DNA from 3 places in the Veillonella sp. CHU110 genome. Region 3 is predicted to be linked to each of the others. Evidence: riboswitches for the same ligand, from Rfam matches in the RefSeq annotation. Region 3 holds a riboswitch; each other region holds the start of a gene.
What was found. Region 3 has a riboswitch for thiamine pyrophosphate ahead of cytX (putative hydroxymethylpyrimidine transporter CytX). Riboswitches for the same ligand answer to the same signal wherever they lie in the genome.
Positions count from the first base shown of each region.

Region 1: linked by a shared signal. The riboswitch ahead of thiC (phosphomethylpyrimidine synthase ThiC) and the one ahead of cytX (putative hydroxymethylpyrimidine transporter CytX) in region 3 are both predicted to bind thiamine pyrophosphate.
Region 2: linked by a shared signal. The riboswitch ahead of thiS (sulfur carrier protein ThiS) and the one ahead of cytX (putative hydroxymethylpyrimidine transporter CytX) in region 3 are both predicted to bind thiamine pyrophosphate.

Region 1 covers NZ_RQVA01000004.1:99,651-101,855, reverse strand. Annotated here, with positions in the region: gene pflB (formate C-acetyltransferase) at 1-881, opposite strand, end outside; TPP riboswitch at 1,137-1,244, shown strand; gene thiC (phosphomethylpyrimidine synthase ThiC) at 1,319-2,205, shown strand, end outside.
Region 2 covers NZ_RQVA01000005.1:40,267-42,471, reverse strand. Annotated here, with positions in the region: gene EO122_RS03195 (thiazole synthase) at 1-443, opposite strand, end outside; gene thiF (sulfur carrier protein ThiS adenylyltransferase ThiF) at 457-1,032, opposite strand; gene thiS (sulfur carrier protein ThiS) at 1,033-1,227, opposite strand; TPP riboswitch at 1,484-1,583, opposite strand; gene EO122_RS03180 (coenzyme F420-0:L-glutamate ligase) at 1,660-2,205, opposite strand, start outside.
Region 3 covers NZ_RQVA01000006.1:33,252-35,456, forward strand. Annotated here, with positions in the region: gene thiD (bifunctional hydroxymethylpyrimidine kinase/phosphomethylpyrimidine kinase) at 1-340, opposite strand, end outside; TPP riboswitch at 407-503, opposite strand; TPP riboswitch at 584-691, shown strand; gene cytX (putative hydroxymethylpyrimidine transporter CytX) at 836-2,029, shown strand; gene EO122_RS03620 (DNA repair protein RecO) at 2,162-2,205, opposite strand, start outside.

The DNA of each region.
Region 1 (2,205 bases), on a different contig from region 3:
ACCATTTCTTGGATTTGTTCTTCTGTATATTTACCAGATTTCAAATCACGTTCTGCATAGATGTCCAAGAAAGTGGAGTTACGTCCGATGGACATAGCTGCACCGTTTTGTTCTTTGATAGCACCTAAATAGCCAAAGTATAGCCATTGGATCGCTTCTTTTACATCGGTAGCAGGTTTGGAGATGTCAAATCCGTAGGACGCAGCCATTTCTTTTAACTCTTTTAAAGAACGGATTTGATCTCGAATTTCTTCGCGGTCACGAATGACATCTGGCATCATATCGCCCATGGTGATGTTGAATTGATCTTCTTTGTCTTTGATCAAATAATCAATACCATATAAGGCTACGCGGCGATAATCACCGATAATTCGGCCGCGACTATACGCGTCAGGTAGGCCCGTAATAATGTGAGCAGAGCGAGCAGCTCTCATCTCAGGTGTATATACATCAAATACACCATCATTGTGTGTCTTACGATGAGTTTTAAAGAAGCTTTCAAGAGTTGGATCCATTTTGTAACCATACTCTTCGATAGCACTTTTAGCAGTTCGTAAACCACCATAAGGGAACATGGCACGTTTTAAAGGATAATCAGTTTGAAGACCTACAATTTGTTCATCTTCTTTAATAATATATCCAGGGGCATGTGCCGTAATATGAGTTGCTACATCAGTATCTGCATCGATGACAGAACCTTTTTGTCGTTCTTCCTCATATAAATCCAATACCCGTTGCCAAAGTCTAGTAGTTCGTTCTGTAGGACCTACTAGAAAAGAATCATCGCCTACATAAGGCACATAGTTTCGTTGGATAAAATCGCGTACGTCCACGGATTTATCCCATACACCTGTATTGAAGTCTTTCCATGCTTGTTGCATAATATACCTCCAAATACACATTAAAACGCAACCCATAGGGTTATTTTTATTGTAATCTATAATAATTATCATTACAATCATTATTTTTGCATAGGTTATATTATTTTTGAAAGTGGTGTATGAGTAAATGGTCATACTATAGACCAATTTTAATTAATATGCTTATTAGGATTGTAGGATGTATATATTTTAAATAATATTTATTCTATATTCTCACTATAAGATAATTATGATATACTATGATTACAATATAATTTAGGATTGCAAGGGAGCCTATGAGATAGGCTGAGAAAGGGCTATAAGTACCTGACCTTTTGACCTGATCGGGATCATGCCCGCGTAGGAAGCACGCAGACAGCTATGTGGGTATCGATATATGTATCGATACCCTTTTTTATAAAATACCGATAGGCTCCTTTGTAGTGAAAGGAGCCTTTATGTTTTACACACAAATGCAAGCAGCCCAAAAAGGAATTATCACCGATGCAATGAAAGTAGTGGCAAAAAAAGAAAACATGGATGTTGAAGTGTTACGGGATTTGGTGGCAAAGGGACATGTTACAATACCATGTAATAAACATCATACTTCTTTACAACCTGAGGGTATAGGACAAGCTTTACGTACAAAAATTAATGTCAATTTAGGTACATCAAAAGACTGCACAGATTACGAAGAAGAAATGAAAAAAGTGAATCATGCGGTAGCCTTAGGGGCTGAATCTATTATGGATTTATCTACTCATGGTGATACACGTATCTTTCGTCGATTGTTGACGAAAGAATGTCCTGTTATGATCGGCACAGTTCCTATTTACGATAGTGTGATTCACCATCAAAAAGATTTAGGCGAATTGACAGCAGAGGATTTTATTTCTACGATTCGCCTGCATGCAGAAGATGGGGTAGACTTTGTAACATTACACTGTGGGATTACGCAGCATACTGTGGAACAGATTAAGCGTCATAAACGTAAATTAAATATTGTCAGCCGTGGTGGCAGTTTAGTATTTGCTTGGATGTCTATGACAGGGCAAGAAAACCCATTCTATGAATACTACGATGAAATCTTAGAAATCTGTGCAGAATATGATATGACTATTTCCCTTGGCGATGCATGCCGTCCTGGTTGTTTGGCGGATGCTACAGATATTTGTCAAATCGAAGAACTTGTTCGTCTTGGGGAATTAACAAAAAGAGCTCGTGAACGTGGTGTACAAGTCTTGGTAGAAGGTCCAGGTCATGTGCCATTGAATCAGGTACAAGCTAATATGGAAGTACAACAAACAATTTGTGATGGAGCTCCATTTTATGTATTAGGCCCATT
Region 2 (2,205 bases), on a different contig from region 3:
TCACGAGCTACTTCTAGATCTGGATACATGTAAGGCATAACGATAAAACCTTCCTTGGCCAATATTTCTGTAGCCTTAATAGTTTCTCCATTATGTGGAAGGAGGTATTTAGAATCTTTCATAATTTCTATTTTCACAAAATCTCCGCAACCTGTGGCCCGTGAAAGTCTAGCAATGCGTACTGCTTCCTCTGCATCTCTAGCGCCACTTGTATTAGGGATTAATATGGTATCTTTCGGGATAGCATCTAATATATTTTCTACATCTCCACCCACCGCACGGCGCAAGGCAAGAGTAATCATCTCTGCTCCTGCCTCTTCTAAAACGGCTTCAATTAAATCAATAGAAAATTTACCCGACCCCAAAATAAATCGGGATTGAAATGTATGACCACCTAAAATCCATGTATCTTGTACTTGCATTGTTGCTACAGATTGTGACATATCTAGAGTCTCCTTAATCAATATCTTCTCCATGTAATAATTGAATCACTGCATTCGCCATGTGCCCTGCACACACCATCACACGAGCTGCTGTAATTTTTCCAATCGAATCGATGTCGCTTACGCCATCTCCGCAAAGGTACCAACGATGGTGTCTGCGTTCACGACGGATACCATTACTATCACCCCAACCCGCCATACCAGAGCAGCCTACTAGCAATGGCTCTGTAGGATGCGTTAAAATGACTTCTGTCATCCAAGCTTTTGTCACAGCTTGGTCTACGGCTTCCACAATCATGTCATGGCCTTCTACTAACTCTGCCAATCGCTCCGGCGTTAATCGTTCATCATGAGCGATGACTGTACAGTTTGGATTCATTCGATTGAGATGGGCTTTCATAGCCTCCACTTTGACAACCCCTACATCATTCACATCGTAATATTGACGACCTAGATTGCTTTCATCTACTACATCAAAGTCTACGATTTCCAGTTGGCCAATTCCAGCACGACATAGGGCCGCTGCTACATGAGAGCCTACGCCACCAACACCAATGAGAAGTACTTTTTTATCCCCTAATGCTTGCATTTAGCCACCTCCTACGAATGTAACTACTTCCATCGTATCTGCGGCACTCACACGTGTAGATGTCCAATCCGATTTTGAAAGAATCTTGCCATTATATTCCACAACAATACGATCGAGGCGGAATTGCAATGCTTCCAATACCTCTTGTACAGTTTGACCTGTATATTCATAATTGTTTCCATTTACTTTCATCATGTCCTCCTTATTATATGCGGATATACTCTATTATCCATCACACTGACACTGCATGTAACGCACTATCACTTCCTAGTAAAAAAACAGCACGAAAAACCATACCCGCGGTGGTATGCCCCTTCATGCTGTAGCACTCTATCGTCTCACTATTCTGTTCCTCTTTACATCCACTGAGATGCACCTTCATTCTGTATCTACCGGTGATATACCCCCCTGTAAAACATACAAAAAAGGACATCCTGTTGGATGTCCTCGGTATGACGAATCAAACTTATCCTACGTTGGCATTATCCAAATCAGGTTATGGGTCAAAACTAACGTTTACTCTCAGCCACAGGGCTCCCCAAAGTTCACTTTCAGTATACGCTGATACGACATATTTTGCAAGTATGTGTATCAATCTTTCTACCTATTAGAGTATCTACTCTCGCATTATCCTCTGCGAGCAGATACAGAGGCATAATTTTTAATCACTACGATCGGTGTCATTTGACTGTCATTACCAAATGGATTGTCAATCAAAATCTGTGCAATTTGTTGTGGTTTTAGTCCACGGCTGTGCCCTAAAATCGCAGCTCGTTTCAAGTCATTCACGTCCGCTACACAAGCTCCATAGGCTCCCGTAGCTTTCATAATGGCATCTGCTACTGCATGTGGTTGCTTCGGACCATACACAATGCATTTATCAAATGGTGGCATAGTACCTGTCACATCATCAGTTAAAGACGCAGTGCGTGCCATTTGATAAAACACACCAGACTTTTTAAATAGCTTTGCCACAGCCCCGCACACAAAGGCGAACATCATTTTCCATTCCCCTTCTTTGTCCATAGCTGCCTGCATACCATATACAGAAGCCATCGAACCATCAGGATGAATGAATCGATTTAAAAATTTTGCTTGCCATGATAGACGTAACTCTTCTGGTCGAGTAAATTCTCGTTGCGTAATGGCCACTACGGATTCTGCAACACATAC
Region 3 (2,205 bases):
ATCGATCCCCACTAGTGGCGATCATCACAGGGTCTAACACATAGGGTACCTTAGGATCTATATATGTCCCGATGAGTTCCATCATCTCTGCTGTGGCTAACATACCAGTTTTAACTGCTTCTGGTACTATATCTGTATACACCGATTGTAACTGTGCTTCAATCATAGATACATCCATATGGACAATGTGGGTTACACCACGAGTATTTTGTGCCACTACGGAAGTAATCACAGCCATACCGTATACATGACGACTTTGAAAGCTTTTTAAGTCCGCCATCACCCCTGCACCACCTGTTGGATCTGTTCCCGCAATCGTTAATGCTCTATGTAATTTCATAGCTATCTCCTTTACTAGTAACAAAAAAGAACCAATCCTTCGGACGGTTCTTGTACGATTCTTAGTATTCGATGCCATCCACTTTCCTACGCCAGCATTATCTGGTTCAGGTCTAGGGTTTTGATACTCATCAATCTCAGCATAAGCACCCCTAGTGGTTCTTATATTAATTTAGTTATATCATGAAATAGGAACCAATGCAATATAAATTCCTATTGACGTAGTATCCTTCACTCCGTATAATACACCTATAAGGGGTGCTCACTGAAGTGGGCTGAGAAGTCTCTATGTGTGACTAACCCATAACCTGATTTGGATAATGCCAACGTAGGGATATATTAGTATATTTTTTATAATACCTATACAAATACACAAGGACATATTACTATATGGATCCTTCTTATAATACTAGGTCTCTTAAGAATATCTATCATCTACAGGCTAATCGTTTCAGATTAGTCTTTTTTGTTCCCACTGGCATGGATAGGAGTATTCATGACTGATTCAAAACTTTCATCATCGCGGTTGTCCCTCATTTGGTTCGGCGCCGCTCTTTCCATTGCGGAAATTATGACGGGCACCTATTTTGCGCCCCTAGGATTTTCCGACGGCCTATTAGCCATCATCATCGGTCACGTCATCGGCTGTTTGTTATTATTTGGTGCAGGACTCATCGGCGCTCGTGAACACATGAGTTCTATGCAAACTGTATCCACTGTCTTTGGCAATGGAGGCATGAAATTATTTTCCATTTTAAACGTTCTACAACTGATTGGTTGGACCGGTATTATGATTTATGACGGTGCTCTTGGTGCCGTAGAGTTATGGAATCTACCATTCACTGCGTGGACTTTCATTATCGGTGCTCTCATCATTGTATGGCTCTTCATTGGTATCCGTAACATGGGCTATATCAACAGCATCATGGGCTACGGCTTAGGTATCCTCTGCATCTATTTGTTAATTAGCTTGTTACAAGAAAGTTCCATTCACAGCCAAGGAATCATCACTGATGAAATGACTTTCACGGCGGCCTTAGAATTATCCATCGCTATGCCATTGTCTTGGCTTCCATTGATTAGCGATTACACTCGCTTGTCCAAGAACCCTGTAGCAGGTACTGCGGCTAGCGCCACTGTATATGGCATCACTAGTTCCATCATGTATGTGTTAGGCCTAGCAGCGGCCCTCTATACAAATGAAACCAACATTGCAAAAGTTCTTCTTCACGCCGGTTTAGGATTTGGTGGGTTAATCATCATCGTATTCTCTACTGTCACAACTACTTTCATGGATGCATTATCTGCTGGTATTTCCTCTGAAAGTTTACAAACTAAATACTCTGGTCGTACCATCGGTATTATCGTTACGATCATCGGTACCATTGGCGCATCTATCTATCCAATGGATAATATCATTCCTTTCTTATATATGATTGGATCTGTATTCGCCCCAATGATTGCTATTTTATTAACCCACTATTTCTTATTACGTCGTTGTCCGTACCTTGACCATGGTCCTACCCTATACATTATTTGCTGGGCATCTGGTACCGTTATGTACCATCGTTTCCTTGACAGCAATCCATTCTTAGGAGCTAGCCTATCTACCATCGTAGGAACAGCATTAGCAACCATTGCAACGACCTATATTATAAGCCTAATATCTAAAAAGAAAAAAGAAATATAACCGTTTACTATACTATTTAGTGCGTATATAAGCACTCATTATATCATCACACACTTTACAATAACTTCACAAAGCAAAACAGGAGCATTCCTTCTATGAAAGGTAGCTCCTGTTTTCATTTTAATATATTAATTATATCATCATCTCTAAAAACTCAATACTATGTAATGTATATC